DNA from 2 places in the Pseudoalteromonas sp. C12FD-1 genome. Region 2 is predicted to be linked to the other one. Evidence: predicted binding sites of a transcription regulator. Region 2 holds the regulator's gene; the other holds the start of a gene.
What was found. The regulator LexA, encoded in region 2, represses DNA repair genes until DNA is damaged. The targets are predictions, from matches to a motif close to TACTGTATNNNNATACAGTA.
Positions count from the first base shown of each region.

Region 1: uvrD (DNA helicase II) is a predicted target of LexA. The motif match lies at 4,883-4,902, and genes of this name have one in related genera.

Region 1 is NZ_JBBEVD010000048.1:2,087-18,335, forward strand. Features, by position in the region: gene WDB87_RS05355 (chemotaxis protein) at 1-556, opposite strand, end outside; gene WDB87_RS05360 (GNAT family N-acetyltransferase) at 615-2,675, opposite strand; gene uvrD (DNA helicase II) at 2,653-4,818, opposite strand; gene WDB87_RS05370 (hypothetical protein) at 5,121-5,345, shown strand; gene WDB87_RS05375 (YacL family protein) at 5,460-5,828, shown strand; gene dut (dUTP diphosphatase) at 5,881-6,336, shown strand; gene WDB87_RS05385 (NUDIX hydrolase) at 6,397-8,247, shown strand; gene WDB87_RS05390 (hypothetical protein) at 8,244-8,969, shown strand; gene WDB87_RS05395 (dCTP deaminase) at 8,970-9,533, shown strand; gene yrfG (GMP/IMP nucleotidase) at 9,530-10,177, opposite strand; gene nudE (ADP compounds hydrolase NudE) at 10,240-10,812, shown strand; gene cysQ (3'(2'),5'-bisphosphate nucleotidase CysQ) at 10,805-11,596, shown strand; tRNA gene WDB87_RS05415 (tRNA-Met) at 11,745-11,821, shown strand; tRNA gene WDB87_RS05420 (tRNA-Met) at 12,001-12,077, shown strand; tRNA gene WDB87_RS05425 (tRNA-Met) at 12,146-12,222, shown strand; gene WDB87_RS05430 (trimeric intracellular cation channel family protein) at 12,575-13,189, shown strand; gene WDB87_RS05435 (YifB family Mg chelatase-like AAA ATPase) at 13,223-14,731, shown strand; gene WDB87_RS05440 (response regulator transcription factor) at 14,830-15,534, opposite strand; gene WDB87_RS05445 (alpha/beta hydrolase family protein) at 15,711-16,249, opposite strand, start outside.
Region 2 is NZ_JBBEVD010000070.1:31,506-47,754, reverse strand. Features, by position in the region: gene WDB87_RS12010 (chemotaxis protein CheW) at 1-247, opposite strand, end outside; gene WDB87_RS12005 (chemotaxis protein CheA) at 244-2,331, opposite strand; gene WDB87_RS12000 (response regulator) at 2,346-2,708, opposite strand; gene WDB87_RS11995 (STAS domain-containing protein) at 2,717-2,989, opposite strand; gene WDB87_RS11990 (SCO family protein) at 3,153-3,770, opposite strand; gene cyoE (heme o synthase) at 3,767-4,696, opposite strand; gene WDB87_RS11980 (COX15/CtaA family protein) at 4,709-5,698, opposite strand; gene WDB87_RS11975 (hypothetical protein) at 5,729-6,223, opposite strand; gene WDB87_RS11970 (SURF1 family protein) at 6,213-6,953, opposite strand; gene WDB87_RS11965 (DUF2909 domain-containing protein) at 6,968-7,279, shown strand; gene WDB87_RS11960 (cytochrome c oxidase subunit 3) at 7,179-8,054, opposite strand; gene WDB87_RS11955 (cytochrome c oxidase assembly protein) at 8,090-8,620, opposite strand; gene ctaD (cytochrome c oxidase subunit I) at 8,620-10,212, opposite strand; gene coxB (cytochrome c oxidase subunit II) at 10,212-11,348, opposite strand; gene lexA (transcriptional repressor LexA) at 11,820-12,437, opposite strand; gene WDB87_RS11935 (PaaI family thioesterase) at 12,614-13,054, shown strand; gene WDB87_RS11930 (hypothetical protein) at 13,059-13,439, opposite strand; gene WDB87_RS11925 (DUF7218 family protein) at 13,670-13,921, shown strand; gene WDB87_RS11920 (hypothetical protein) at 14,064-14,780, shown strand; gene WDB87_RS11915 (VOC family protein) at 14,755-15,105, opposite strand; gene WDB87_RS11910 (endonuclease) at 15,232-15,891, shown strand; gene WDB87_RS11905 (S41 family peptidase) at 16,000-16,249, shown strand, end outside.

The DNA.
Region 1 (16,249 bases), on a different contig from region 2:
GTGTTATTTGCTCTTTTGCCGCATCAAATAACCGTTGTAATTGCATAAAGCTGTTGCGCTTTATACTCGCTAAATATTTACTGGCCTGTTTATAGTCTTGCTCGTTATGTGCACTAACTGCGTGATCTGTTGCTGTAACTAGCGCTTGAAAAGGCTCATCAAGTTTTTCTATGATAGATTTTAGGTCACTGTTGTCGGTTTTAAACTCTTTATAAAATACGGCGATGTTGTGTAGCTGAGTTTTATCGTTTGTTATTACGTGGCTCTGTTGCGCGAGACTTTTTTCAAATTGGCTAAACCAATCATTAAGCGAGGCTTGCCAGGTTCTTAGCTCATTGAGTGCTTTTTTATTTCTCTGCTCTGTAGAACTACCATTTAAAATAATACCTAGGTCGAACACCGGCGTGGGTGTCTCCATGTAGTCTTTTACACCAATAAAGCTCTTATTATTATTTGGCAATGTAGTGAGGTTATTATCAAATCGCTCGGTGAGTAAAATATCGAGAATTTTAAGTGAAATGGTTTTACAGCCCACTTGAAAGTTTATGAATTCCATACCTTTATCTTTAATTGCCTTGTAATGCTTTAAGGATAGAACAAAATAGATAAATAGCTTAAAGGTTGTGTAGTTTTTTAATTAGTGATTTAACTGCGAGTTTAAATTGCTGCTCTAATGCTTTTTTTCCACTTAAGCGATGTTGCTTAATTAGCTGCTCGTTACTGTGGTTTTGTAATACCATTTGTATCAGCAAGTGGCGATCTTCACTTTTAGTTGCCATTAGGCAGGACGGTGAGTGGTTAAATAAATACCATAGTTTTGGCGCGGTATTAAAGCGATTTATTGTACTAATTGTAGTGTTTATAAGTGGGTTGGGCACGCTAGATTCATCGATAAATTTACTTATTAGCTCACTGACTAACTCACTGTCGAGTTGGCTAAAGTGCGTTAATAAACCATAAAACAAATCACTTTTAAATTGCTGAGCTAAGGTATGTAAGCCCTGCGTGGATGTGCTTAATGCTTTAACAACAAGGGCTGAGTGCTCACCGGTGCTTTTATCTCGCTGATAACCTAGCTTTACAGCACTAAAGTCCTGAGATTGCCAAAAACGTAAAAGCCCTGCTGTAGCCCCAAAACTTGCACCTATATAACTACAGGTGGGTGTTAGCTGATGCTGGCAATGCGCTAGCAATGCTTTACCTACGCCTTGTTGGTGCAGATTAGGTGCAACAGCTATACGAATAACGCGTGCGCTTTGTTTTGTTAAATAGCTTGGCTGTGCGCTTAATTGCGCGAGCGATTGCGCCATTAAATGCCCTTGTGGGCGCCGCTCACCACTGATTACTTGCTTAGCTAGCTCTGCATCCATACCGCCTTCAATTGCTATTAAACATACACCCACAACATGCATGTTGCATCTGCTAATAAACAGCCTTTGCGCTGGGGCATCAAGTAATTGGCGTAAATCGTTAACACTGCTTTGGTAATGGGCAAGTGCCAGCAGTGCAACTATTTGCTGCAGTAAAGGCTCATTGTCAACGAGTTGCTGTTGGGTGACCTCAACATGCTCAATGCTATTTAAAGCGGGCGGGTATTCGTTATATTGTGCATCTAAAGCAAAGAGTGTGCGTACATGCTGCTCAAGAGGGTCGCCCTTGGCAAAACGTAAAGGCTCTTCTAAGTTTACAATTTTTGCCGCTTTGTAATTTGCTTTAATATGTTGAGTAAAGCGAATGGTATAGCCTCGGCCATTACCCTCATAACCTACCAAGGTGCTTGCAAAGACTATACGCGGGTAGTGCTTTAGCATGGCTAATAATAGGGGAACAGGGATTGCGGCGGCTTCATCGACCAGTAATAAATCACATTGCGGCAACTGATTAAGCAGTGCGTCGGGCGCCATGTACCGTAAATTAGCTAAATGTTTTTGCTGAGCCTTGTATTCAACCTGCAAGGTTTTAGCTAAATGCTTAAAACAGCTATGGGTGGCTCTAAATTGTGTTGCGCATACAATGATTTTTTTATCATGTAATGCTGCGGCTGCAAGACCTAGCGCGGCTGATTTTCCTCGCCCTCTGTCGGCATTAATAATTAAAGGCCTGTTCGCACGCCCTGTGGCCACCTTAATTATTTGCTCAACGCATTGCTGCTGCGCCTGATACTCAATTTTATTTGTTACACTGCTTTTGAGCGGCGGCTGTTTAAAGTCAGTGTGTTCATCAAAGTGTATGGCAGGTAGCGTTTGTAAAAGGCGAGAAAAACGTAAATTAAAATAGCTTTGCTGATTACTACACCCATAAGACTGCACGTTTTGCAGCGCAGGGTCTTGCCATGAGGCTAAACGTTGTAAATCAGGCAGTAATAAAAATAAAAGCCCGCCGGCTTTTACGGTGCCGGCTAATGCGGCGAGTTTATCGGGGTAAATGCCACTAAAGCCATCATACACGGCATGAGGAAACTCTTGCCCAAGTAGTTGATGAGTATGCTCAGGCCAACTTGCATTGGCAAGGCTGCTTGAAAGTAGTTTTACATCATCCGAACGTGTTAACGCGTTTAATAGCTCATAGCACCAAGTGGGTTGGCCTGTGATAAGCACTAACTGACGATGCTTTGCGTCAGTTAGTTGCTGCGTTAATTGCTCAACACAGTGCTTATACAGCTTGAAGTCGTGCATATGCGGTTACTAACCATTTGCTGCCAAGGTCGTCAAAGTTTACTTGCACACGCGATTGTGCGCCGCTGCCTTCGTAATTAAGCACGGTGCCTATACCAAATTTAGCGTGTAGTACACGTTGGCCTAAGTTAAAACCACTTTCTTCGAATACAGCATGGCTTACTGAGGCACTAAAACGCCCCGCAGCAGGCGGGCGTGATACCTGGGTTTTAATGCGAATTTCTTCTACGCAATCTTCAGGTATTTCGCGTAAAAACCGCGATGGGCTGTGGTACTTTTCTTGTCCGTATAAACGGCGGCTTTCGGCATGGCTTATGTAAAGTTTGTCCATGGCACGGGTCATACCCACATAACAAAGGCGGCGTTCTTCCTCTAAGCGCCCCGATTCTTCATTACTTTGCTGTGATGGGAACATGCCTTCTTCAACGCCCACCATAAACACAAGCGGAAACTCTAAGCCCTTAGCTGAGTGAAGAGTCATCATTTGTACTGCGTCTTCATGCTCATCGGCTTGGCCTTCGCCTGACTCAAGTGAGGTGTAGGCTAAAAAGCCTTGCAGTGGTGAGCTAAACTCTTCTTCTTCGGGGAGCTCGTACTGATCGCAGGCACTGATAAGCTCTTCTAAGTTTTCTACGCGAGCGCGGCCTTTTTCGCCTTTTTCAGCTTGATACATGGCCATTAAACCAGAGGTTTGAATAGTGTATTTGGCTTGCTCTTGCAGTGTAAGGTCGCTAATTTTATCTTCTATGTGCTCTACCAATTCTACAAACTTTGTTACAGCGCTTGCCGCACGGCCAGATAAGTGTTGTTGTTCAACAATTGCTTTGGCTGCGTACCAAAGAGGCAGCGACTCAGCACGCGCACAGTCGCGTATATGGCTAAGTGTTTTATCACCAATACCACGCGCAGGGGTGTTAATAACACGCTCAAATGCAGCGTCGTCTTGGCGATTACCTACTAAGCGTAAGTACGAGAGCGCGTCTTTAATTTCTTGGCGCTCGAAGAATCGCATACCACCGTAAATGCGGTATTTTAAGCCTTCTTGTAGCATTGCTTCCTCAAGTACACGAGATTGCGCGTTACTACGGTATAAAATAGCGGCGTCTTGCAACGCATTGCCGGCATTTAACCAGCTGCGTAGCTTACTGCTTACAAAGCGGGCTTCGTCTAACTCGTTAAAGGCGGCATAAATTGATATAGGCTCGCCTTCGTTACCATCGGTCCATAAGCTTTTACCCATGCGCTCTGAGTTGTTTTTAATTAGCGCATTAGATGCTTTTAGAATGGTTGCGGTTGAGCGGTAGTTTTGCTCAAGACGAATAGTTTCGGCGTCAAAGTCAGTTAAAAAGCGTTTAATGTTTTCTATTTTAGCGCCGCGCCAACCGTAAATACTTTGGTCATCGTCGCCTACAATCATAATGCTTTGTGTATCACCAGCAAGTAGCTTTAACCATGCGTATTGAATGGTATTGGTATCTTGGAACTCGTCTACCAGCATGTGGGCAAAGCGCTGCTGGTAATGGCGAAGTAGCGTAGAGTTATTTTTAAGAACTTCGTAGCTACGTAACAGTATTTCTGCAAAATCAACTAAACCTGCACGGTCACACGCCTCTTGATAGGCGGCATATACACGCAGCATCATTTGCTCATTTATATCGTAGGCTTGAATATCTTTAGGGCGCAGGGCTTCATCTTTTTTAGCGCTGATGTACCAGCCAAATTGCTTGGCGGGCCACTTTTTATCATCAATATTCATTGATTTTAATAAGCGCTTGATCATTCTTAGCTGATCGTCAGAGTCTAAAATTTGAAAGGCTTCTGGTAGGTTTGCTTCACGGTGATGAGCGCGCAAAATACGGTGTGATAAACCATGGAATGTACCAATCCACATGCCTCCCACGGGAGCTTTTAGAGTTTCTTCAACACGAGTGCGCATTTCTTTAGCAGCTTTATTAGTAAAGGTAACCGCAAAAATACTATAAGCAGAGGCTTGCTCAACCTGCATTAACCACGCGATACGATGAACTAAAACACGTGTTTTACCCGAACCAGCACCTGCTAATACCAGCATGTTTTGTAGTGGGGCTGCAACGGCATCGCGTTGTTTGTCATTTAAGCCATCGAGTAATTCAGAAACGTCCATCGTTACGCCTTTTCAATCAATAATGAGGGCAGTATAACAGGTGTTTTTGTTAGGCTAAATAAAATACTGTTTTTATGAACAGCTATTATAAAATTGCCTCTAAAACCAATCAGTTGGCTAGTTTATAAGTGACTAAAATTAATAATAAAAATAATCAAATTGACCTATATTTAGTAAAAAATACTAAAACAGTTATTTAGTACTAATTTAACTAACTGATTTTTAAGCTTTAATAAATTGGCATAAAGTGTGATAGTAAGTAAATAACTAAAATTTAAAATTAATTAACTACAGAGGTGAGTATGGCAGATCAAGGTTCTGGCGGTAATGTAATTGCTGCATTGTGTAATATATTTTTTCCTGGTTTAGGGCAATTAGTACAAGGGCGAATTTTAGCCGCTATCTTTTTTGCGCTAGCTATTATAATTAGTTACGCACTTATTTATGTATTGGTAGGCTTTGTACTTGTGCCTATTATTTACTTATGGTCGATTATAGATGCTGCACGTTTTAGATCGCGAAGTTAGCCTCTATGTTGCCTACTTAAATAGCGCCAATGGGCGCTATTTTGCGTTTTAGGGGCACAGTTTAACGTTATTTATGGGTATAATTAGTGCATTAGCGTTTTAAAAGTAAAAATTATGGAATATCAATTTATACGTGACCCTATTAGCGGGCTGCGCATTAAAATAAGCAGCGAGCATGCCCTAATTGGCCGCTGGTTAAACGAAGAAATTGGCAAAGAAAAAGTCGCGATGGTACAAGCACTTATTAGCTCGGTAAAGACAAGCTACGAGCCAATAACGTTAAAAGGCCAAGAGATAGACTTAATACTCTCTAAAGACGAAGCCTTATTTGAAGCGCATGCTCTACACCAAGACAGCGAAGATTTAGTCGCCTATCAAGATGATGACTTAATGCTTGAAGAAAATGGCTTAAGCAGTGGCTGTGGCTTTGAAGACTTTGTTGACTTGATCAACTCATGGCATGAGTTTTCGGCTGGTCGTTAAGTTATATTATCTGTATTATTTTTATAAATTTATTTAGAGTAGAAAGTTTAAAATGAAAAAAGTTGAATTAAAAATTGTCAATCCTAAAGTTGGTACTGAAATTCCTATACCTGAGTATGCTACAGATGGCTCTGCTGCTATAGATCTTAGGGCCTGTATTGATGACATATTACAAGTTTTACCGGGTGAGACGAAATTAATTCCTACTGGTATTGCTTTAAATATGCAGGATACTGGAATGGCTGCTACTATTTTGCCTCGCTCAGGTTTAGGTCATAAACATGGGATTGTACTGGGTAATTTAGTCGGATTAATCGATTCAGATTACCAAGGCGAGTTATTCATTTCAGTATGGAATAGAGGTAATGATGAATTCTCAATAAACTCTGGTGATAGAATTGCTCAATTGATGTTTATACCAGTACTTAAAGCTGATTTTGTACTTGTCGATGAGTTTGAAGCAACAGATCGTGGAACTGGTGGCTTTGGTCATACTGGCGTGAAGTAAACTTCTTAGGTGGCGTGTATATTCACGCCACATAGCAACTTAGTTAAAAGGATTTACTAAATGATTCGACATATTATTGCCGTAATTTCAGCACTCTTAATTTTGTTAATACTTTATATTCTCAATAAAAATATTGCTATTGGAGCTTTAGGAGGTATTGCAAGTCTTATAATTGTTGAAGTGTATTTTTTTATGGGAAAAAATGATCTCGATCTTACATTCCTTGGCCTGAAAAGGTTATTTTATGTATTTAAAAAAAGAAAAATAATAAAAGAATCTATTAATTATGACTCATTGGCTGATTATGCCTTCTGGTTAAAAGAGGAGTTTGTTTTTCCTCTATCTTCCTTTAATAAAAAAATAGATAAAACTGTAATTCAAAAGCTTTCAAGTTTCGAAGCCGCCATATTTATTCTACTTGTTAATGACAATCAAAATTTTATAGATTGTAGCTACCTTACTTCAGAGGATTTTAAGGAACTTTTTACTAAAGCTCTACAAGAGTCGTTTTATAAAAGGCTAATTCTTAAAGAGTCCCTGTCACGAATTATTAAGCCAGCTGATTTAGATAGTTTACTTTCCAAGTTTGAAGAACAACTCATAGTGGATAGCGGTTTAAGTAATGAAAATACTGATAATAACCTCTTCACTAATAAGGTTAGAGAGCTATGCGGTGAAGGGGGCGAAATAAAAATATCAATTTTCTCAACCACTTCGCAATTATCTCACGATATTTTAAAAGATTTAAAAGCTTATCAAACAAGCACTACTAAAGTAGATATAGATTTCTATATTTGCAGTCCAAATGTTAAAACAGACTTAGCAATCTTGGAATTAATGAAAGAATATGAAGTCCCTGTTGGTGCATTGCCAGATCAGTTTGTAAAAGCTAGTAATAAAAAAGCACATGTAGAGATGGATATTATCCGCCGTGTATTTAGGGTGTTGCGCTCTTTTAAAGACATTAAAGATAATCAAGAAAGCTATTGTAAAACGTCTGTTTATTTATATAAAAAAAGCTATCCCGGTTGTAAAGTTCGTTTAATAGAAAATAAGTTTGTTGAATTACAACCTGGTCCATTAAAGTTTGCTAATAATTTATATCGATTCCGTATTGCGAGCACTGATTCAGAAGTGATACATACTCTAAGTGATGCTGTTAAAAACTTTAAAGGTGGTAATGAAGTTCAATGCATTGAATTATTGAACCAGCCAATAGAACAGGCAGAAAAGCAGGCATTATTAGAGTTAGCTGAATGGCTAATATCAAGGGGCATAAAAACAGATGATTTATCTAATTATGCAACAGATATTCATGCATTTAGTGGTGATCAAGAAGCACGTGCTAGACTAAAATTTTTACAAAATAGAATAGGTATTGCTTATAAAGCGATAACTAATTTGAGTAATTTTACAAATGAAGAGCTTTGTGCAGAAGAAAACTTTAAACAATTAACGGGTAGCGGCATCAGGGAATTAGAAATAAACAATAAAATTAAACATATAACAGTCGCTGCTATTTTTACGAATGATAATAAAATCCTTCTAATTGAAAAAGCTAAAGAATTTTATGAAGGAAAGTATAGCCTTGTTGCAGGACATGTAGAGTATCAAGATAATACGCTCGCTGATGCTGTGGAGAGAGAGGTCAATGAAGAGATTGGGCTGAGCATAAATAGCTTAAGTTATATTTGTCATATTGATGACTTAACAGACAAATGTGGTCATGGTGGTGAGATCCATGATTGGCATGTTTTTAATTCTTATGAAATCATAGATGAGAATAGTTTAAAGCTTGGTGCCGAAGTTAAAAGTATTAAGTGGGTTTCTTTGAATGAACTTCAAACAATAAAAGAAGAATTAACTGATGGTGCTTGCAAGATTTTTAATGCCATGGGTTGGTTGAAATGAAAACCGTTGTTATAAGACTAACCGGAGGCGGTGCTATTTCTGAGGCTAGTACCGAAATTGATGTGCCATGGTGGGGGTATAGAAATATGCATATCGCTCCTGATGTATTCAAAGATTTACCAGTTATTATTACAAACAACCCATCAACAAAGTTCATATTTGTTTGCGGTGGCATAGGAGCTTTTCTTTTTACTGATTTAGTTAAAAACCTAGCCATGGATAGTTATGTAGATGAAGTTGGGAAAGGCATAATTTCGATATTAAATGGTATCGCAATATCATATTTAAACTCATTTTCTATAAACGTTTATTCAAATGAAGTACCTGTCAATCAAATAGAAAAATACTTATCTACAACGGATGCTAGATGTTTTTTTATTAAGCCTGATTCAGGTTGTATTAGTAGTGATTCACTTGCTGCAGAAGCTGCTTTTTTAACTAAAGCAGACCTTCTGTTATATGTAAAAAAAGGCGCCCCTCAATATCATGTTGGTTTTGATAAACCAACAATCATAAATCGCTGGTCATTAGATGATATAGAGCTTAAAGCTCTTACTTTATATGAGAAGCAAAATAAGCATTATGTGCTTGATTATCAGGCATGTTCTATACTCAAATCTAATTCTAACGAAACTTATATTATTCCACCTGAAATTATTAAAGAAATCAGTACGAGCTCTTTTCCTGGCAGTAACTCAAAATTAGTAACAATGGTGTATTAAATGGTATTAAGTTCCGAAAGTATAAAAAGACACCTAATTGAAGGTAAGCTTGTTATTGAGGGTTTTAAAGAAAGCTCATTCAGACCTGCGAGCTATTTACTGAGGCTAAGTGACCACATACTTTTAATGGAACAGCACGATAGAGAAATTGATACTAAATCTACAGATACGAAATCTTTTTTTAAAGCTATACAAATTCCAATTGAAGGATATGTATTAAAACCAGGTGATTTTATATTGGGAGCTTCTGTTGAGTCTTTGAGTTTACCAAACTCTTTGTGCGGGGAGCTAAGCCAACTATCCTGTTACGCTAGAGTGGGTTTGAGCATTAACTTCAGCGCTAATTATGTTGCACCTACATTTGGCCACAATAACCCGTCTTCTATAACCTTTGAGATAAAAAATGAATCTTGTAATGATATCCGTATATATTCTAGAGTGAATTTTTGCCATATACGCTTTATGCAAACTGACTTGGATGTTAAAAGTTCATATAATGGAATATACAGTGGGCATAAAGAGGCAAAGGCAGCTGACTTTAGTACAAAGCCAGCGAAAGGTTAAATAATCTTACGGTAGTCGGTTACGTTTAAGTAATCGGCTATTACATTATGTGGTTGTTGGCTATCTGGGTTAGCAACCGCAAGTAAATGCTCAATGCCGTATTCTCGGGCAGCATTTAAAACTGGCACACTGTCATCAACAAACAAAGTGCGCTGCTTATTAAATCCTAAATCTTTTTGTACTTGATGCCACAAACTTTGCTGCTCTTTACTCACTCCGTATTGATGAGTCGACACCACGCCATCTAAATAATTATCTATCGCGGTATGTTCAAATTTAAGCATGACGTTTTCTGGGTGGGCGTTAGTTAACAGGATTAGCTCTTTACCTGCTTTTTTTAACTCAGTTAAAAAGTGGGGCACATCTTCGCGTACTTTTATTAAGTGCTGGGTTTGGCGTTTTAATTCCATTATTGGCAAATTGAGTTGCTCTTGCCAATAATCTAAGCAATACCACTGTATTTGACCACTTACCGCTTGATAGCGCTTGTGCATTTCGGCTTTTGCTTCATCAAGGGTAATATTGCGAGTGAGCGCAAGTTGCTCTGGTACCACGTTAAGCCAAAAGTGACTATCGAAATGTAAATCGAGTAATGTTCCGTCCATATCGAGTAAAACGGTATCGATTTTTGACCAATTTAGCATGGGCTTTTCCTTGTGAAAAGTTTATGATTAAGCACAACTGCCATGATAGCAAAATAACGCCAATGACACAGAAAAAGCACCCAACTCCGCCTCAAATTATTAGTAACAATGTAGTTGCTAAAAGCCGTTTATTTACTGTTGAATCGTTAGAGCTTAAGTTTTCTAATGACGAAGAGCGCCAGTATGAGCGCATACGTGGCGGTGGCCGCGGGGCTGTAATGATTGTACCAATAACTGCAGATAACGAAATGCTACTGGTACGAGAGTATTGCGCGGGCACAAACAACTACCAATTAGGCTTTCCTAAAGGCTTGATAGACCCAGGCGAAACGCCACAACAAGCTGCAAACAGAGAGCTCAAAGAAGAAGTGGGCTTTGGTGCTGAATTTTTTGAGCCGTTAAAAGTAGTATCAATGGCACCAAGTTACTTTAACGCGACCATGCATATTTTATTTGCTAAGCAACTATATCCGCAAACGTTAGAAGGTGATGAGCCCGAACCTTTAGTGGTTGTTAAGTGGCCATTAACAGATTGGCAGTCATTATTAGAGCAAGACGATTTTACCGAAGCTCGCAGTGTTGCCGCTTTGCTATTATTAAATAAGTATTTAGCGTCTGGAGCTGCAAATGAATAAATTATTAGAGCCTTGTATTGAACTTGCACAAAGTGCAGGCGATGCCATTATGGCTATTTATAAAAAAGACGATATTGGCCAGCAAGAAAAGTCAGACTCTACGCCTGTTACAAAAGCAGACTTAGCGTCTAATGATGTGCTTGTTGCTGGTTTAAAAGCGCTTGCGCCCGACATTCCTATCATGTCGGAAGAAACGCCTATTCCGGCACTTGCTGACAGACAAAACTGGCAACGCTATTGGCTATTAGATCCGATGGATGGCACCGGCGAGTTTATTTTAGAAAGTGGTGATTTTGCCGTTAATATTGCGCTTATTGAAAATAACCACCCTGTTTTAGGTGTGATTCATTGGCCAGCAAAAGACATTACTTACTTTGCTACCGCTAACCAGGGTGCATTTAAACGAGAAAATGGTAGCGACACAAAAATGTCGGTAGCAACACCCGATAACCTAACGCTGGCAGTAAGCCGTAGACAAAAAATTGAAGCGGTCAGTCAGTATTTAAATACGCAGTTTGCCACTATTGCTGTTGGTTCGTGTTCTTTGAAGGCGTGTATAGTTGCCGAAGGTAAAGCCGACTGCTTTTTACGAATTGGTCCTACAGGCGAGTGGGATACCGGCGCATCACAAGTTATTGTAGAAGAGGCGGGCGGATGTATTACCGATGCAGAGTTTAACCCGCTTACTTATAACCAGCGTGAAAGCACTGAAAACCCTGACTTTATTGTAATGGGGCACCCAGATTGGGAGTTTCAAAAAATGATAAGCCCGCATCAGCGATAGCTATTTATAGTGCCTGTTGGTTGCTTTTTGTTCGGTTGAACGCAATTAACTAGTTAAAGCCTTGCAATATAAGTTTATTCCTATATTATAGCGCTCTCTTCGAAACAGGCTCGTTATTAACACGAAACTATTTCAAAGAAATTACAGGCGCGGGATGGAGCAGCCTGGTAGCTCGTCGGGCTCATAACCCGAAGGTCGTCGGTTCAAATCCGGCTCCCGCAACCAATTTTTAAAAAATTTGGTTACTGTAAAACTCTAGCTTAAGAGACTAAATTAAGTAGTCGATAGACTTAAAATATACAGGCGCGGGATGGAGCAGAATGATAAATCATTCGCCGGACTGCTTAAACCTGAAGTCGAAGGTCGTCGGTTACAATCCGTCTCTTAGACTATAAACATACAGGCGCGGGATGGAGCAGCCTGGTAGCTCGTCGGGCTCATAACCCGAAGGTCGTCGGTTCAAATCCGGCTCCCGCAACCAATTTCCTTTATGGAGTTGGAAGCCACGTTGTAATGTAAGCAACGCTAAATAAGTATGCATATTTCAGGCGCGGGATGGAGCAGCCTGGTAGCTCGTCGGGCTCATAACCCGAAGGTCGTCGGTTCAAATCCGGCTCCCGCAACCACTGAAATAAAAAGTTAGAATGAATCGACACTCTATATGAGTGTTTTTTTATGCCTAAAATTCAGTGAAATGAATAGCTCGTCGGTCTCAGCTCTTTATTAGCCAGCAAATGTCGTCGGCTCACCTTTTATAAGATCATGCTCCCGCAGCCACTGAAATACATAAAATGAAACGACACGCTTAATGTGTGTTTTTTTATGCCTAAAATTATATTTCTTTCCTTAAAAAGCACTTTTAGATTTACCCCCCAAGCAATAGCTATAAATATTACAAACTTCCTTAAAAATGCGTTATTACTTAAAACTTTGTATAGTTTGTGTTAAAACGGCACAAATAATTTTGGGTTGTTAAACATGACTGAGCTTTACCACTGGTTTGATTTAATTGGCATTGCCGTGTTTGCTATTACGGGTACATTGGTTGCACACGAAAAGAAAATGGATGGTTTTGGTGTGGTGGTATTAGCAGCGGTGACAGCCATTGGAGGCGGTACAGTTCGCGATCTTATACTGGATGTTCCGGTATTTTGGTTACACGACCAAAGCTTTTTTTATGCTATTTTAGCTGCGGTATTTATTACCACTCGGCTTATTAACAAGCAAAAGTCGATTCCGCATTACACATTACAAATTGCCGATGCATTTGGTTTAGCATTTTTTGCGGTTATGGGTACTCAAAAAGCCTTACTAGCCGGTATGCCAAATATGACCGCAATTATTATGGGTGTAATTACCGGTTGCTTTGGTGGCATGCTCCGAGATGTGCTTGCCCGCGAAATTCCTATGCTGCTAAAAGGCGAGCTATACGCAATTACCTGTATCGCAGGCGGTGTAGTTTATACTTTGGGTATTCACTTTACGTTAGCGACCGAACTTGCCATGGTAATGGCAATGCTAACCACCTTATTGCTTCGTATTGCAGCTATTAAATGGCAAATCACAGTACACGTTTTTAAATATTCTGACTAAACTAATTAATTAAACCATTAATTAGGATAAGGAATGTCGCTAGCTCGCATTTATTCTCGTGCCCAAGTAGGTATAAACGCCCCCGAGGTTATTGTAGAGGTACACCTTGGGAATGGTTTGCCAGCTTTTCATATTGTAGGGCTTCCTGAGGCCTCAGTTAAAGAATCAAAAGATAGGGTGCGTAGCGCCCTAGAAAACTCACAATTTGGTTTTCCCGATCAACGTATCACCGTAAATTTAGCCCCTGCCGATTTACCTAAAGATGGAGGGCGCTTTGACTTAGCTATTGCCGTAGGTATTTTAGTGGCCTCTGGGCAGGTTGTTTGCCCTGATATACATAAATATGAGTTTTACGGAGAGCTTGCCCTTAATGGCGAAGTGCGTGGTGTAAATGCCATTTTGCCCTCTGTACTTGCAGCAAAAGAACAAGACCGCTGCTGCTTTTTACCTTTTACCAACGATAGCCTCGCAAGTTTGGTGAACGGCGTTAAACGTAAAGCGGTTAATTCGCTGCAAGAAGTGTGGGGCGATTTATTAAATCAGCAGCCGCTGCCTTTAAATATTGAATACCCTGATTGCGCCCAGTCTCCCGACTTTTTACTCGATTTAAGTGATGTTAAAGGCCAACCCGGTGCTAAGCGAGTGCTAGAAATAGCTGCAGCTGGAGGCCATAACCTACTTTTTTTAGGCCCGCCTGGTACGGGCAAATCTATGCTAGCGCAGCGTATGGCAACGATAATGCCAACCATGTCGGACGATGAGGCAATATCAACGGCTGCACTGTATTCTATTATTGGCCAATCTATTGACTTAAATAATTGGCGCCAGCGGCCGTTTCGAAACCCGCACCACACTTGCTCAGCCGTTGCTTTAGTCGGTGGTTCTTCAAACCCTAAGCCGGGTGAAATTTCACTTGCGCATAACGGGGTATTGTTTTTGGACGAGCTTCCGGAATTCGAACGTAAGGTACTTGATTCTCTGCGTGAGCCTATGGAAACCGGTTCTGTGGTTATCTCCCGTGCTGCAAGGCAAATGGAGTTTCCGGCGCAGTTTCAGCTAATAGCTGCACTCAACCCAAGTCCGACTGGATGCCATAATGATAAGCGAGCAACGCCTGACCAAGTTATGCGTTATTTATCTCGCGTGTCAGGCCCGTTTATCGATCGTATCGATTTGCAAATTGAGCTGCCACGTTTAACCAGTGTTGAGCTGCAAAGTACTCAGCCTGAAGAAAGCAGTGCTCAAGTTAGGCAGAGGGTTGAAGCTGCATACCATATTCAGTTAAAACGCCAAAGTAAGGTTAACGCGCGTCTAAATAACAAAGAAATGAATATACACTGTGAGCTTGCGCCTGCTGAGTTGCAGTTTTTAGCACGCGCTAGCGAAAAGTTGTCGTTATCACCGCGCTCTTACCATAGGGTCATTAAAGTGGCGCGTACAATTAGTGATTTAAAAGGTGCAGAGCATATTAGTTTAGAAGAGCTAAAAGAGGCGCTAAATTATCGTGCTTTTGAGCGGTTACTAGCGCAGTTAACTAAATAAACTAAACGCTGCTGGAAGTAATACCGAACCGCAATAATGTTTCATTATTTTAAGCTGTTAAGCTCAGTGTATTTTTACGATGTTAAAATTTTAATGCGCTAAATTGAGAGCATATAGCCTTTGCCACGTACGGTTACAATACGCTTTTGGTCTTTTTCATCGTATAGCTTTTTACGCAAACGGCCAATTAAAACATCCACAGTGCGGTCATTTGGGCTCCAATCGGGCTGACCTATTTCTTCTGATATTTTCTCACGCGAGGTGGCTTTGCCTGCGTTGCTAATTAAACAAATTAGCACTTTGTGCTCGGCTTCGGTTAAGCGCGACTCAATACCCGATGAGGTAATTAATGTGCGATTGTCGGGGTGAAGTTTAAAGTCGGCGTATTCTATAAATTCTTCGCTTTCGTCATCATCTTGATTAATTGCAATACGTTTATAAAGCGCACGCATGCGCAGCTCAAGCTCTAATAAGTCGACAGGCTTGCAAATATAATCATCAGCGCCTTGGGCAAGCCCTGCAATACGATCTGCTTGTGAGTCACGGCTGGATAAAACAATGACGCCAATATCGGTCAAAGTGTTGAGCTCTTTGGCAAGCTGCAATCCATCACGCTTGGGTAATACAATATCAATAATGGCAAGAGAAATAGCATTGCGCAGGTTTACGCGTTGCCTAACTATGTTTAGGGCATCAGCACCTGTGGGGTCTATTTCTATCGAAAATTCGGTGTCTGTAAAGTGATTTTGGATGCGCTTAACGAGTAGCTCGTCGTCTTCAACCAATAAAACGTTAATTGCCATAGGACTTATTTTTGTATATTTATAGCTCTGTATGGTAGCACCAATCGTTTAATGCTGAGAAGGGGGGTCTGTAACTTTTCGGTAACTTTATGTTTCAAATATAAAAGGGGTCATACAAAGCACCTGTTGATAGCATGAAGCTCAGCACACTTAGTAAAAATGTGCTGAGCGCTGTGTTACTTATCTGAGTACATAGCATCCCACCATTGTGGTTCGCCTTTTAGGTGTTTATCAAAATAAGCAAGCATGGTGTTCCACCAGTCAAAGCGTTTGTCACGAGCAAAAATTTGATGGTTAGCGCCTTTGTATTCAATAAGCTCTACGTCTTTGTTTAGTAGTTTTAAAGCTGTATACATGGTTAAGCTTTCACCAACAGGTACATTGGTATCGCTATCGCCATGTAAAAGTAACAAAGGAGTCGTTACTTTATCGGCATGAAATACAGGGCTATGATCGCTGTACAGTTTAGCGTTATTCCACGGGAAGCTATTTTTAGAGGCTTCGCCTGAGTATAAGTAACCCCACCAACCTTCGCCCCAATATGAGGTTAAGTTAGAAATACCCGCATGCGCAATTGATGCACTGAACATGTCGGTTTTTGTTGCCAGCAGCATGGTCATAAAGCCACCATAAGAGGCGCCTAAATTACCTACTTTTTTGCTATCAACAAAATCGTACTTTTTCAAAAATGCTTGGGTACCTTGCATTATATCGT
Region 2 (16,249 bases):
TTGGCAAGCCAAAACGTAAGCGTAAATCTATTATTGGTACTATGGTGCCGCGAAGGTTAATTACTCCTTTAACAAAATCCGGCGCGTTGGGTAGTACGGTAATTTCTTCCCAACTTCTGATCTCTTGCACGGTTAATATATCTACGCCGTATTCTTCGCCTGCCATAATAAAAGTTAAAAACTGCTTAACGCCTTGCTGTTGACCTAAATCAATTTTGTTATTTAGCTCGCTTTGTTCACTAATCATGAAGCCTCCAGAGGTGTTTTAGAATCTATGATTAGCTCTTGGCTACCTGGTTTTTTAAGCCCTGATAATTTTATTAAGCCGCTAATATCAACAATTAACGATACACGCCCGTCGCCTAAAATAGTTGCTCCAGACACCCCGTCTACCTTTTGATAGTTCGCCTCTAAACTTTTTATTACTACCTGCTGCTGCGAAAGTAAGTCATCAACCAGCAAACCCACTTTTTGGTTGTCGGTTTCAACAACCACCAGCAAAGTTTTGTCTAATGACTCTATGGCGTTTTGATGATTAAAAATTTGATATAGGCGTAAAATAGGGATGTATTCGTCACGCAGCCTTAGTACATCTAAATCTTTACCCACTCGGCTTACTTTAGTGATATCAATCTGTAGTGATTCAACAATAGAAATAAGTGGAATAATATAAGTATGCTGGGCAACTTTAACTAATTGACCATCTAAAATGGCAAGCGTAAGGGGCAGCCTAATTGTAAAGGTAGAGCCAACGCCAGGCGCTGATGAAACCTCAACTGAACCATTTAAAGATTGAATATTGCGCTTAACAACATCCATTCCTACACCACGCCCAGACAAGTCGCTAACCGCATCGGCGGTAGAAAAGCCAGGCATAAAAATAAGCTCGTTAATTTCATCATCTGTTAAATTACAATCAGCGGTGATCAGCTCATTCGTAATGGCTTTTTCTTTAATTTTTTGCGTATTTAAGCCTTGTCCATCGTCCATTATTTCTATCACAATATTGCCGCCTTGATGGAAGGCATTTAAGGTCACCGTGCCCACAGGATCTTTACCAGCGGCAACCCGCTGTTCAATTGTTTCAAGGCCATGGTCGAGGGAATTTCTGACTAGGTGAACCATAGGGTCAGATATTTTTTCCATTACCGTTTTATCTAGCTCGGTTTGCTCGCCTAATAATTTCAACTCCACCTGTTTATTTAGTTTTTGCGCTATATCGCGTACTAAACGCGGAAACCGGCTAAATACAAAGTTAATCGGTAACATACGAATACGCATCACATTTTCTTGCAGATCTCGAGTATTATGCGCCAGTTGTGCCAGGCCTTCTTGTAATGACGTAATGGTTGATTCGCTAATTTCTTGCTCGCTCAACTGATTTAACATGGCTTGTGTTATCACCAGCTCACCGACCATATTTATTAACGAGTCTACTTTGTCTATTCCTACTCTTATTGAGGTAGACTCTGGTGCTGATGTTGGCTTTTTATCGGCTGTGGGTTTGCTTTTAGGTTTATCGGGTGCTTTTTTAGCATTGCTAATAGGCGGTGTTTGGGCTGTGCTATCGCTGCTCTTTTCATCAGCGTTTGCGGTATGAGAAGTGTCTTCATCAAATAACCCGCCACAGATCTCTATTTTTATATCAGCATCATCTTCTACCCATTCAAACACCTCTTTAATGGCGGCTTTTTTTTCGCTGGTATTTAAAAAAAAGCGCCAGTGTAAGTAGCACTCGTCACTGCTTAAATCTTTGATATCTGGGATATCGTCTAAAAATGCCTGTGTTTCAAGCTCGCCGAGTTCAGCTAATTCGCTGATCATAAATAAAGGCTCGTTACCTGTTTTAAAAAGGTGATGATGCGGCTTGAAATCGATTTGAAAGGTATTTACCTCAGCAGCAGCCGTTACTTCGTTTGCCTCGCTTGGGGCTGAATCGGCTTGCATTTCGAGTACAATTTCAAATTGTTTTTTTAAAGTCGTAGCTTGTGATAAATCAGGCTCTTGCTCTGCTTGCAGCTCACCGAGTAAACCTCGCAAACAATCAACAGCTTTAAGTAATAAATTAACGTGCTCGGTGGTTAGCTCGCGCTCGCCTTGGCGTATTTGATCGAGTAGGGTTTCTAACACATGGGTAAACTCAGCAACTGAGTTAAAGCCAAAGGTGCCACTGCCCCCTTTAATTGAGTGCGCAGCTCTAAAAATAGTATTTATTGTTTCTAAGTCTTCTTCGCCGGGCTCTAAATTTAATAGCTCGGCCTCCATTGTATCTAGGCCTTCAAAACTTTCTTCAAAGAACACTTCAAAGAATTGACTTAAATCTATACTCACGCCGCACTCCTCAGTTAACGAATGACTTTTTTAAGTACCGCTAGTAACTGATCCGGGTTGAAAGGTTTTACAATCCAGCCTGTTGCGCCAGCTGCTTTACCTTCTACTTTTTTATCTAATCCTGACTCTGTGGTTAGCATAAGTAGCGGCGTAAACTTGTAATCAGGAAGGCCTCTGAGCTCTCTGATAAGCGTAATGCCATCCATAATGGGCATATTTACATCTGAAATTACCGCATCAAAACTTTGCTGCTTAGCAATCGCGAGGGCTTCGCTGCCATCTTTTGCTTCGGTAACATCAAAACCTGCGGTTTTAAGCGTAAAGCTCACCATTTGACGCATTGACGCAGAATCATCAACCGCTAAAATTTTCTTCATATAAACCTCTAACCTTTACTTTCAAGTGTTAAATATTGACTTAAGCCAAGTTGATTAATGGCGTTTTGAAGTGCATCACTGCTGCCTACCCATACAATTTTATGGTGTATGGTAAGTAGGTGTTTTTGTAAGGCACACAAAAGTTGAATTGACGCGGTATCGGCTGAAACAACCTCACTGACATCTAAACAAATATCGTTATTGCTATTGAGTTCTTGTAATAAATCTTGGTGAAGAGTCTCTACTTGCATAATCGCAAGTTCGCTTGGAAGTTTTAGCATTTTTTCAGGACTTTCCCTGTCAATTCAATTCATAACAAAAGCTTAGCCTTAGTTATTAAAATTGCCATAAAAGGCTCAAAAAAATTAATAAAACTTTTAAAAGTGGCGCTAAAAAGCAAAAAAGGAGCCTAAGATCCCTTTAAAATGCGTGAAAAGTTTAAAACTAGTTTTTATAGTAATCTGCTATTTGTTTAAATTCGCTAATGAGTTGAGTGGTATTAATAAGGGGCACATTTCCTTGTTGGAACTCAGGCTTAAATATGGCTCTTACAGCTCCATTTGCATCAACTAAAGCCACCGAAGCACTATGATCGACCGCATAGTCTGATTCTTTTGAGTCACTAATAGCATAAATTAGGCCAAGCTCTCTAACCACTGGGAATAGGTTTTTGTGCTCACCCGAAACAGCTAAAAAGTCAGGGTTAAAATAATCAATGTACGCTTTGCGCTTTACCGGCGTATCGCGTTGAGGGTCTACCGACATAAACCAAATTTGCAATGGGTATTCGTTATGTAACTTTTTATACACGCTGTTTAGTTTAGCAAGCGTTAAGGGGCAAATATCTGGACAACTAGTATAGCCTAAAAACACTAAGTTCCACTGCCCCAAAAATTGCGCTTTGGTAACTAACTTACTGTTTTGGTCGTTAAGTGTAAAATCAGAAAGAGGCTTTGCTTGCTCATATACTAAGGCTTGCACATCGGGTGCACTATTTTGCTCTGAGCAAGCGACAAGTAAAAACGAAAAAATTACAACTAAGCTAATCCGTAACTGCTTCATAAAAGGAGCCATTTATCTATAAATAAGATCACGAAGAGTACCATTAAATGCACAATTGAAAAGCGAAATAAGTCCATTGCGGTATCATTATTTGGGGCTAATTTAAGCTTAACCGCTTTATACAAAAAGAGTGCATTGAGCACACATGCGCCTACTAAATAAATACCGCCCGACATACCAATTAAATAAGGTAATACGCATACAAGCGCCAGTAATATGGTGTAAGCCACAACGCAGGTTTTACAAAAGTCGATACCGTGAGTCACGGGCAACATAGGAATTTTAGCGCGTTCGTAATCGCTTTTGCGTGCTATTGCCAGTGCCCAAAAATGCGGTGGGGTCCATGTAAATATAATCATTACAAGTAACCATGGCGCGGCTGCCATTTGATTGGTTTCAGAAACCCAACCCAATAAGGGCGGCATTGCCCCAGCTAAGCCACCAATTACAATGTTTTGCGGTGTAGCACGCTTTAAAAAAGAGGTATAAATAAAAGCATACCCAACTAATGCAAACAACGTAAGCACGGCTGTTAGGGTGTTTGCCCAAAGCATTAGCATTATAAAACCAGCAACTCCTATCACACCTGCAAAGCTTAACGCATGGGTTTTACTAAGCCGGCCTTTGGCTACAGGGCGGTGGCGTGTACGCGCCATTTTTGTATCTATTTCACTATCAACAACATGGTTTATTACCGCCGCAGCGCCAGAGAGCAAGCCAATACCTAGTAAACTAATAAATTGTACTACAATGCCTCGCCCTACATCAGGCGCCAGTGCCAAGCCAACCCAAGCAGTAAGTACCAACATAGCCACTACTTTAAACTTGCTAATAGCTAAGTAATCTTGCAGTAAATTATAAGCACGTTGAATAAAAGGATATGCGCTAATAACCTGTAGTTCTTTTTTGTCGAGTGTGAGTGCCATAAGTATTCCCCTTTATGTGCGTGCTTTTAGGTAGTAACACAACCTAACCATAGTCAATAACAAAATAGCTGCCATTAAATTGTGCGCCAGTGCCACTCCAAGCGGAAAATGCCAATGCACCACCGCAAGTCCCAAACTAATTTGGCAAAGTAGTGCAACGAGCACGCTGACAGTACAGTGTTTTATTTTTGCAGATTGCGCTTGCCTATATATACGCCACATAATTAGCGCCAACACAATACATGTAACTAGCGCCCAAATTCTGTGTAGTAGATGAATAGACATACGTGCCTGCTGCGATAACACTCCGTACTCATAATTACTGTGCTCAAGCGGCAGCTGAAACACACTACTGAGTGAAAATGGCTGCGCATAACTACACAGCGGTAAACCATTACAGTGTGGCGCCGCATAATTTGCTGCAAGCCACCCACCTAAAGCAATTTGAATAACCAATACAGTCAATGCAACTAAGCTCAATGAAAAGTAGCGTTTAGCGCTACTATCTCCGCCTTCTATAGGCTTACTGGTTAAACGCAGATATAAAAGAGTGATTAGCGATAAAATACTAAATCCCCCCAACAAATGGCCCATTACAATGAGCGGTTGCAAGTTCATAGTAACGGTCCACATACCCAGCGCAGCCTGAAATACAACTAACAATAATAAGGTTAGCGGTAATTTAACCGGCGTGTTTGAGTAATGGCGCTTTACAAAAGCCAATACAAATAGCGCTAAAATAAGCAACCCCAGCGCGCCTGCAAAGTAACGGTGGATCATTTCTTTCCACGCTTTGGCGGTTTCAAACATCATATCTGGGTAACTTTGGGTAGCCAGTGCGATATCGGCTTCATGTTTTGGTACAGTTAAAAAACCATAGCAACCTGGCCAATCAGGGCAACCAAGACCTGCGTCACTTAAACGTGTATAAGCACCTAGCCCTACCACCAACAGCGCAAGTAACCCCGTTGCAAGTACCCAGTTTTTATAATTTTTATACATAGGAATCTCCCATTAACAATGCGCTATTAATTAGCTTGAACGAGAATAATTAAGTAGTTTTTTTAAATCTTTTAATAAACCTTTTTGTACTAAACGGTTTTCTTGAGGCTGCTCTTTAAACGGATATTCAAGCACCACTAAACCCATATGATCGATTAAATATAAGCTAGCGGGCTGCAAATTTTGTTGCGCGTTAAAGGTTTTCCAAGGAATGTTTTTAACTTTTGGCGCCCCCATTACAGCCATATCAACCTTGCCTTGGTTTTTTCCTAGGGCGATATATAAGTTATCAAGCGCATTGAGCTGCTCATTGCACGAAGCATTACATTTATTGGAGTAATTAAGCGCAATTGTCCATTGCTTAGGGTTATGTTGCTGCCAGTTTTCAAGCTTTACTTCGTGCTGTAAAAACTCGCCATTATTGGTAATAGCGCTAGGCAACCAGTCTAGTTTTAGCGCACCGTATGCGAGTACTAGCGGTACAGCGCAACATACAACAAACAAAACTAAAGGATTATTTTTCATTGTTAGTCCTCTTTTTACTGGCAAAAATGGCCACCACTACACAGGCTAAGGCTATTAAAAACCATTGCACTGCATACGCTTGGTGCTTTTGCGGACTCATCACCACCGCTTTGTAATGCGGTATAGCTAGCGCATCTCCAGCACCTTGACGATAAGCCATAAAATTAAATAACGATTGATTACTCTGCTCACTTAGCTTTTGTAAATCTATTGATTGAATTCGTTTTTGAAGGTCTTGTTTTGTCGAATTGGTTTGTAAGTTAAAGCTCGTTAGATTTTGCTCTTTTATCTGCGCTTTAAACGTAATATTACGTTTAGGAAGTTGGATGTTCGGTAATTCACTGCGTGAAATAGGCGCTTTTACCCACCCTAAATTAACGAGTAAAGCATCACTTGCTTGGCTTGGCTTAAATAAAACCAATAAATCGTAACCGACTTGCCCTTGGTAAACTTGGTTATCTAAAAGCCAGTATTGCTGATTTATTATTTTTCCGACAAGCTCAACCACTACACCTGTTTTATTCCACTTTGTAGGCATGGCCTGTAATTGCCCCCAGCTCATTACACCTTGGGTTTGCATTTTAGCTATAGCTGTTAGCTGTTGCTGCTTTTGCTCAGCCCTTGCTAATTGCCAATACCCTAAACGTACACATACCAGCACCACAGCTACCACAACGCAAAGTGCGATAAATGAGCTAAGCTTTTGTTTACGCCTTAAAATTAACTGCATAAAGGGTCAACCCAGTGATTATTAAAATTATTATTGTGCTGCTGTTACTATTTATACTTTTCAACTTGTTTAGAGCGCTATTTATTATGGTGACCGACAAATCTGGCGGTCGGCCTATGTCGCATTTTTTAGGCCGTCGTGTGCTGTTTTCTGTGGTAGTTTTGGTGATGGTGATAGCCGCTGTAAAACTTGGTTTTATAAAGGCTAATCACTCACCATTAACCGTTACAACACATATACAAAAACAAATAAACACAGCCACACCACATCAACAAAATGCCAGTACCAAGCCGCTGCTTGAAACGCAAAATGTTTATCTTTCGTAAAATGGCCTTTTAAAATACGCACAAATACAACAAACAAAATAATGGCGCCAAGGGTCACATGCATGCCATGAAAACCTGTCAGTAAAAAAAATGTATTGCCGTAAATGCCTGCATCTAGTGTTAGATTTAGCTCGTTATAGGCATAAATATATTCTTCTACCTGCAATGCTAAAAAGCACACGCCCAATAAAATGGTTGCTCCCAACATCACTTTTAGCGGTTTACGTTTATTGTTTTCAATAGCTACGTGAGCAAAGTGCAAAGTAACCGAAGACGCTAATAAAATAAGCGTATTAATAAGGGGTAAGCCCTGCCATCCCATAGCTTGCGTGGTTTCACCCGCTGGCGTGGTTAGTAACGGCCATACTGCCTCAAAGGTAGGCCAAAGCACTTCGTTGGTCATCGCATTATTCCCAGCCCCACCTAGCCAAGGTACCGACAGTATGCGGGCGTAAAATAATGCCCCAAAAAAGGCCATAAAAAACATGACTTCAGAGAATATAAACCAGCTCATGCCCTGTCTGAACGAGCGGTCCATTTGCGCTGAATACAAGCCCTGATCAGACTCGCTAATTACATTTTTAAACCAACTAAAAATCATATATAGCAGCACTGCAATGCCTGCATATAGCAGGTACACACCGCTGCCCCCTTCACTTTCTAAATTCATAACTGTTAACGCCGCACCCACTGCAATAAAAAATAACGCCACCGCGCCCACTATGGGCCAAGGGCTTTGCTCGGGTACGTAGTAGTTTTCATAATCTTGATTCATGTTACTTGCTCCTAGTTTTTCACTAGACATGCAGGCTAGTTATTACTTGCTACCAGCTGCTCACTAATATCAAATACGGTGTACGATAAAGTTAGCTCTTCTACGTCGCTCGGCAGAGCAGTATCTACATAAAACAGCAGTTTAAACTCAAGTTCTTCACCCGCTTTTAGCGGTTGTTGATCAAAACAAAAGCACGCTATTTTATGTAAGTACTTAGCCGCCTTTCCAGGCGACACAGAAGGCACCGCTTGCATTACTTTATCGATATCACTGGTGTTTTTTGCGCTAAACATTACCTCACGCATAGCACCCGGTTTCACATCAACACTGTATTCTTTTGACTTAACAATAAACGGCGCACCACTTTGCGCATGGGTTGTAAAGCTCACACCTATCTCTCGGTTTTCAGTGATTTGTGTACTTTGCTTAGCTTGCTCAAGCGACGGCTTGCCATTAAGCCCGGTTATGTCGCAAAACACGTCATATAAGGGCACTAAGGCAAATGCAAAAGCAAACATACCTATACAAATAAGAATTAGGCGCTTTAATAGCGGTGCATGTGTCATTATTTAATTTCCGGCGGTGTAGAAAAAGTATGATACGGCGCAGGAGAGTCTACTTCCCACTCTAAACCTTCAGCACCATCCCATACTTTTGCAGGCACTTTATCGCCCCCTCGGGCACATTTAATTACCACAGCCACAAAGAGTAACTGCGATAAACCAAAGGCAAACCCACCTATGCTTATAATCGCGTTAAAGTCAGCAAACTGCAGAGCGTAATCGGGAATGCGGCGAGGCATACCTGCCAGCCCAACAAAATGCATAGGGAAAAACAGCACATTAACGCTTACCAGCGATAACCAAAAATGCCACTTAGCCAAGGCAATGTTGTACATATTGCCCGTCCATTTAGGCAACCAATAATAAGCGCCTGCCATAATAGAAAATATTGCCCCCGTAACTAACACGTAATGAAAGTGCGCCACCACAAAGTAAGTATCGTGATATTGAAAATCAGCTGGTGTTATAGCCAACATCAACCCCGAAAAGCCCCCCAAGGTAAATAGCACAATAAATGCAATACTAAATAACATGGGTACTTCAAAACTTATTGAACCTCGCCACATAGTGGCCACCCAGTTAAAAACTTTTACTCCTGTTGGCACCGATATCAGCATGGTCGCGTACATAAAAAATAGCTCGCCAGCAACGGGCATACCGGTAGTAAACATATGATGCGCCCACACTATAAAGCTCAGTAATGCGATAGAAGAAGTGGCGTATACCATGGAGGCATAACCAAATAGTTTTTTACGGGAGAACGTAGGCACTATGGTCGAAATAATACCAAAGGCGGGTAAAATCATGATGTACACTTCGGGGTGGCCAAAAAACCAAAATATGTGCTGAAACATTACCGGATCGCCGCCGCCTGCTGCATCAAAAAAGCTGGTTCCAAAGTATTTATCGGTCAATACCATAGTGACCGCTCCGGCCAATACAGGCATAACAGCAATTAATAAAAATGCGGTTATTAGCCATGTCCAAACAAATAATGGTAGCTTCATCCATGTCATGCCTGGGGCACGTAAATTAACGATGGTCACAATAACGTTTATTGCGCCCATAATTGAGCTAATCCCCATAATGTGCACTGCAAACACAAACATTGCAGTGTTGTCGTTACTGTACGTTGTTGAAAGCGGCGCATAGAACGTCCAGCCAAATGCGGGGCCACCTCCAGGCATTAATAACGAGGCCAATAAAATTAAAAAAGCGAAAGGTAAAATCCAAAAGCTCCAGTTGTTCATTCTGGGCAGTGCCATATCTGGCGCGCCAATCATGAGCGGTACCATCCAGTTAGCAAGCCCCGTAAAGGCCGGCATTACAGCACCAAACACCATAATTAAACCGTGTACTGTGGTCATCTGGTTAAAAAAGTGTGGGTCTACCAATTGTAATCCTGGCTGAAATAACTCAGCCCGAATAACCATGGCCATTGCACCGCCAATTAAAAACATAGTCAGCGAAAAAATTAAGTACATGCTGCCAATATCTTTATGGTTTGTTGTGTATAACCAACGTTTAAAACCTTTGGCTGGGTGATGACCGTGGTGAGCGTCATTGGCGTTAGGTTGTTCTACTATGCTACTCATTAGTTCGCCTCCGCATCAAGTGCTGCCTGAATTTCACTAGGTTGGATGACATCACCCGTATCATTACCCCACGCATTACGCTTGTAGGTAATTACTGCCGCAAGCTGCTTTATTGATAACTGTTTAGCAAATGCCTGCATTGCAGTCCCTGGACGACCATGGATCACAACATCTATATGATCTTTTATATCACCTAAAACAATTGGATTGCCTTTTAACGCAGGAAACACGCCCGGTAATCCCATTCCTGTTGGTTGATGACACGCAGCGCAACTTGCCATATACACTTGCTCGCCTAAAGTCATTAACTCTTCTTTAGGCAACGTTTGATCAAGCAAAGCAGCATCGGCTAATGCCGCTTTTTGCTTAGCTTGCTTAGCATCTGCAAGCCATGCGTTAAAGTCCTCTTGCGACTTAGCTTCAACCACCACGGGCATAAAACCATGATCTTTACCGCACAGCTCTGCACACTGTCCTCGGTAAATACCTTCTTCGTTAATGTTGGTCCACGTTTCGTTGATAAACCCCGGATTGGCATCTTTTTTAACGGCAAAATCAGGGACCCACCAAGAGTGGATAACGTCATCTGAGGTCATTAAAAAACGCACCTTTTGATTAATTGGCAGCACTAAAGGTTTATCAACCTCAAGTAAGTAATTAGGGTTTTTATTAGCAAGGTTGGCTATTTCGTCTTGAGGGGTAGATAAAATAGAGTAAAACTCTACGTCTTCGCCCATATATTCATAATGCCACTTCCACTGTGACCCTGTAATTTTAATGGTTAAGTCGGCCTTACTGGCATCCTCCATTGCTATGAGGGTTTTAGTGGCAGGGATTGCCATGGCAATTAAAATAACAAACGGAATGGCAGTCCAAAGAATTTCTACTTTGGTACTTTCATGAAATTGGGCAGGGACTGCCCCTTTAGATTTACGGTGATGAATCAGTGCCCAAAACATTATTGCGAACACTATCACCCCAATCACACAACATATTAAAAATATGGTCATGTGTAGCTGATATACATTATTACTTATATCGGTTACGCCCTTGCGCATATTGTATTGGCTATTAGCCAGCACTTGCTGCGGGAACATAATCAACACAAGCCACAAGGTAGAGGTCAGTTTACCCATGTGACGGCTCCTTTGATGCTATTGCGAATGCAAAGCGAAGAGGCATACGGCTTAAACGCCAATTCGTTATTTTTATTTTTTAACCAATCTTATTTTTAATTGGTATCGCTAGGACAACAAAAGGTTTGTGTATATTGTGTGTTCTCATAACTAAAAAGCTGTGAGTTATTGTTAGTCCAGCACATTAATGATTAGCTAAAAAACGTACAACAAGCAAGTTTTAGTATAAAAAACAATCAAGTGATATTTTAAAATTGATTAAATTACGAAGTATTAAATTGTTATTTAACAGCCAAGATACGAGCAAAATTAAGGGATGTAACACGCTTAGGAAGATAAAAGTATGAGTGAAAAAAAGTTTACAGGCTAAATAATTTTAGGCCGCTTTGAGGTAGTGGAAGGTCTTTTTTAAAACAAAAATGCACACTTAACAGTGCGCATTTATAAAAAGTGACTTAAAAATAGTTAAAATTACATCCAGTCAGCATTTCTTATTACGCCAACAGCTAAACCTTCAATATTAAAAGATTCGTTTTCAAGGTCTACTTCTATAGGGGTAAACTCTTCGTTTTCGGCGTGTAATAATACTTTTCGGCCTGCTTTTTCTAAGCGTTTTACAGTTACATCTTCATCTACTCGTGCAACCACAACTTGGCCGTTTTCTGCTGTTTGAGTACGGTGTACGGCAAGTAAGTCGCCATCCATAATACCTATATCTTTCATACTCATACCGTTTACACGCAGTAAAAAGTCTGCGGCGGGTTTAAACATAAGTGGGTCTATTTTACAGTGACTCTCAACATGTTCTTGCGCCAAAATAGGCGAACCTGCTGCAACTCGGCCTATTAATGGCAGACCTAGTTGCTCTGGCTCTTCTTCTTCAACTAATTGAATACCGCGGCTTGCGCCTGGCTTCATTTTAATAACGCCTTTTTTGGCAAGCGCTTTTAAGTGCTCTTCTGCGGCATTGGCACTTTTAAAACCTAATGTTTGTGCAATTTCGGCACGTGTAGGAGGCATACCAGTGTCTTTAATAAAAACTTTTATTAGTTCGAGTATTTGAGCTTGGCGTTTCGTTAATGGTCGCATACAACTGGTTTTCCATACAGTACATTTAACTGTGAGTATATACAGTTAAATAAAAATCGCAAATTTAAATTGCGCTTTAATTAGCTAAACCAAATACACATGTGTACATTTTAGGTAATTATTAAAATTGCATATATAAAATGCTATAAACAAGGTTTTAATTCAAAGGAGTAGTTATGAGTATTTGGTATCAACCCATCACATTAGCGCTTTGCAAACAGTTAGATGAAGGTATAAACGGCCAAGGTACTTTAATGAAAACCATGGGGATAGAAATAACCGAGATAGGGGAAGATTACCTAGTTGCGACTATGCCCGCAATACCTGAGCATCATAACCCAATGGGAATGGTACACGGCGGCGCTAATGTAGTACTTGCCGAAACAGTTGCTAGTTATGCTGCTAATTTTGTTGTTGATTTTACAAAGTTTTACTGTGTAGGGCAGGAAATTAGTGCAAGCCATTTAAAAGCGTCACGCAATGGGACGTTAACAGCAACGGCTCGTGCATTTCATATTGGTAAGCGCAGTTCTGTATGGGAAATAAAAATAACCAATAGCCGCAACGAGCTTTGCTGCGTATCAAAAATGACCGCAGCAGTGGTTGAGCGAAAGTAATAGCTTACTTTTCGATAGGGTAAATTGTTATTTCCATACCCGCGCCAATTGCAGATATACGTAATAACGTGTCTGCATGCAGCGCCTGATTAAAACATTTTGGTGACGTACCAGACTCAAAACCAATATCAAAGGTTCTGCGAGAGCAGCTTAGCCATTGCTTGAGCGCGTTACGAGAACACGACTCAATAAGCTCGCACAAGTGGTTAATAGCTTTATCTGGCGTGGTTATGTCACCTGAGGCTTCAATACGCGCAAGTTGACGATATTCGTCTTTGTCATAATGTAAAACCATCGCGTTTTTCTTTAAGTCTGCCACTAGGGCGCTAATATCTTGTTTAGACTCAAGCTCTAGATCTACATTTAAAAATTGAATTTCCGACATTGTCTGCTTTTTACCCTCTTATAGTTTCATCGCAAACTTTAACGCAGTTTTACTTTTATACCAAATCAACTAAGCGGTAAACATGGCTTTATTAATAGAAAATGCCTGTTTAAACGCCATTGGCACCTAATTTGCCTTATAAAACGGGTTAGGCTAGTTACGCTTAATTTTACCGTTTATGTATGAAAGTTATACACACACTGTGTAATTAAACGCTCAGGAGAGAAGTTATGGTAGATCATGGCCCGCAAATTAAAAACGACGATCAGTACGATGCGCTTCGCGATGAAGGCATGAGCAAACAAAAAGCCGCACGTATTGCTAATAGTAATACTCATAAAACAGCTGTAAAAGGCGGTAAAGCCTCAAATTATGAGCAACGTACAAAAAAACAGTTATACGATAAAGCAAAAGAGGTAGGCATTAGTGGCCGCTCTAAAATGAGCAAACAAGAGCTAATAAACGCCCTGCGAGAGAATTAAACGCAGCCTCTCTGATTTTTATCGCTCCTTTTTATTATTTTTATAAAGTTAGAGTAAGCTTATGAATAACTGCGACAAAATGCCGCAGTAAAAGCATGGACTGCTGTAATACACTAACGCTAAAAATAATAAGAAGCACAAAATGAGAAAACAACTATTTAAGCGCGCTCGAAAACTACATAAGTGGCTAGGCTTTTTACTTGCCTTACAAATTTTAGCTTGGCTTTTAGGTGGCTTAGTAATGAGCGCGATACCACTTGAATACGTGCATGGTAAGCACCTTGCCAAGCGCACACTTACAAACCCATTTACACAAGCAGACTACCTTACATCACTCGATAATATTACGTCACAAGTGGCTAACCCCACTCAAATAATATTTGAGCACTTTTTAACTACTCCGCTTATTACTGTTATTAACAGCACCGAGCAGCAAAGCTTTAGTGGTTTAACGGGCCGCCCCTTTCAGCCGCCCACTAAAATACAAATCACCGCTAATGCGCAAGCTCATTTACTCATCGACGCTAAGCCAATTAGCACAACGCTTTTAAAACAAGGCCCTCGAGAAGTGGGATACAAAACAAATGTGTGGCAAGTACAATTTAACGACACCTTTAATACTACGCTATATTTAAATGCAATTAACGGCAAAGTTATTACCGTTCGCAGCACATTATGGCGCATTTTCGACTTTTTTTGGATGCTGCACATAATGGATTACGACGAGCGAGAAGATTTTAACAACCCGTTACTTATCAGCTTTGCAGCCACCAGCGTGCTATTTTGTTTGTGCGGTATCATTTTATTAATACAAAACGTTAGGCTAAAAAAGCTTACACGTGTTGGTCAATCAAAATAGGGTTGCCGTCTGGGTCGGTAATAATAAAACTTTTATCACCCACAGGCTCAACGCTTATATTAGCGCTTTGAAAATATTCACTGAGCGTATCAACATCTTTAAAGTTTGTAACTGTTTGTGCATGCTGATCCCAACCAGGGTTGAAGGTCAGCATGTTTTTATCAAACATACCCGAGAACAAGCCAATCAAATGCTCACCGTTTTTCATTACTAGCCAGTTTTGTTCTACCTCGCCTGCAAACTCACTAAAACCCAGCTTTTCATAAAACGCTTTAGAGGCCCTAATATCTTTAACCGTTAAACTTATTGAAAAAGCACCTAGCATGGTCATCTCCTCGCTATTTTTTATATCAGTATAGAGTGTACTAAGCATTGCGGATTAAAATTTGCTCAGGGTTTATCTTTTAGCAGCAAAACTTTAGACTAGCGCCTCCTGTAGTTCACGTATGTGATGGATATGCTTAAATTTATTTTGGCCTTTGTGGCTTGTTGTATTTGTTTTTCTGCATCGAGTGAAGAATTTACCCGCTTTTCAACGGCTAAAAGGCACTTAATTAAAACCCTACCCGATAACGCTAAAAGCCTTTACTGCGGCTGCGACATTAAAAAACAGGGTAAAAAGCTAATCCCCGATCCTAGCAACTGTGGCTACATTCCGCGTAATACATTAACTTCCTCTGGCAAAGTTAATGTACGTGCACTGCGTATAGAGTGGGAGCATATAGTGCCCGCGTGGGAGTTTGGCCATCAGCTACAATGCTGGCAAAACGGTGGGCGTAAAAACTGCCGTAAGGTCAGTGCCAAATTTAGAAAAATGGAAGCCGACATAAACAATTTAGCTCCCGCTATTGGCGAAATTAACGCAGACCGCTCTAATTATCGCTTTGGTATGCTTAGCGAAAACGCCACACAATATGGCCGCTGCGAAGTAAAAGTTAACTTTAAACAACGCGTAGTAGAGCCACCATTTTATGCCCGTAAACGCATTGCCGACACCTACGCTTATATGCAAAAAACATACGGTTTAAAAATATCAGACAAACAACAAAAGCTATTTGATGCGTGGCAAAGGCAAGCGTTTGCGAATAAAAGTAGTACAAGCAAGCTCTAAAAAAGCCAGGTTTGTACACTCATTTACATAAATCAGGGCCAAATACGTTGAATAAATAAGCGGGTGTTGTAGTATTTTAAACAACTTATTTACAAAAAGTAGTTTTGTATGTTTAAAAATAATAAAGCATCACTCGCTATTATTGCTGCACTTTCAGGTCTAACGCTTGCTGGTTGTGGCGGCGGTAGCAGCATGAATGAAACGCCAGACCCAGTCATTACACCTCCTACAAGCACAGCCCCAACATGGACGGCAGGTGTATTTGAGCCATCGGATGAGTTAAAAAACTTTTGCGAAACACCCCGCACTGGCAACGACCCGTTTAATAATAATGAGCCTTACCCAGACCAAGCAGGCT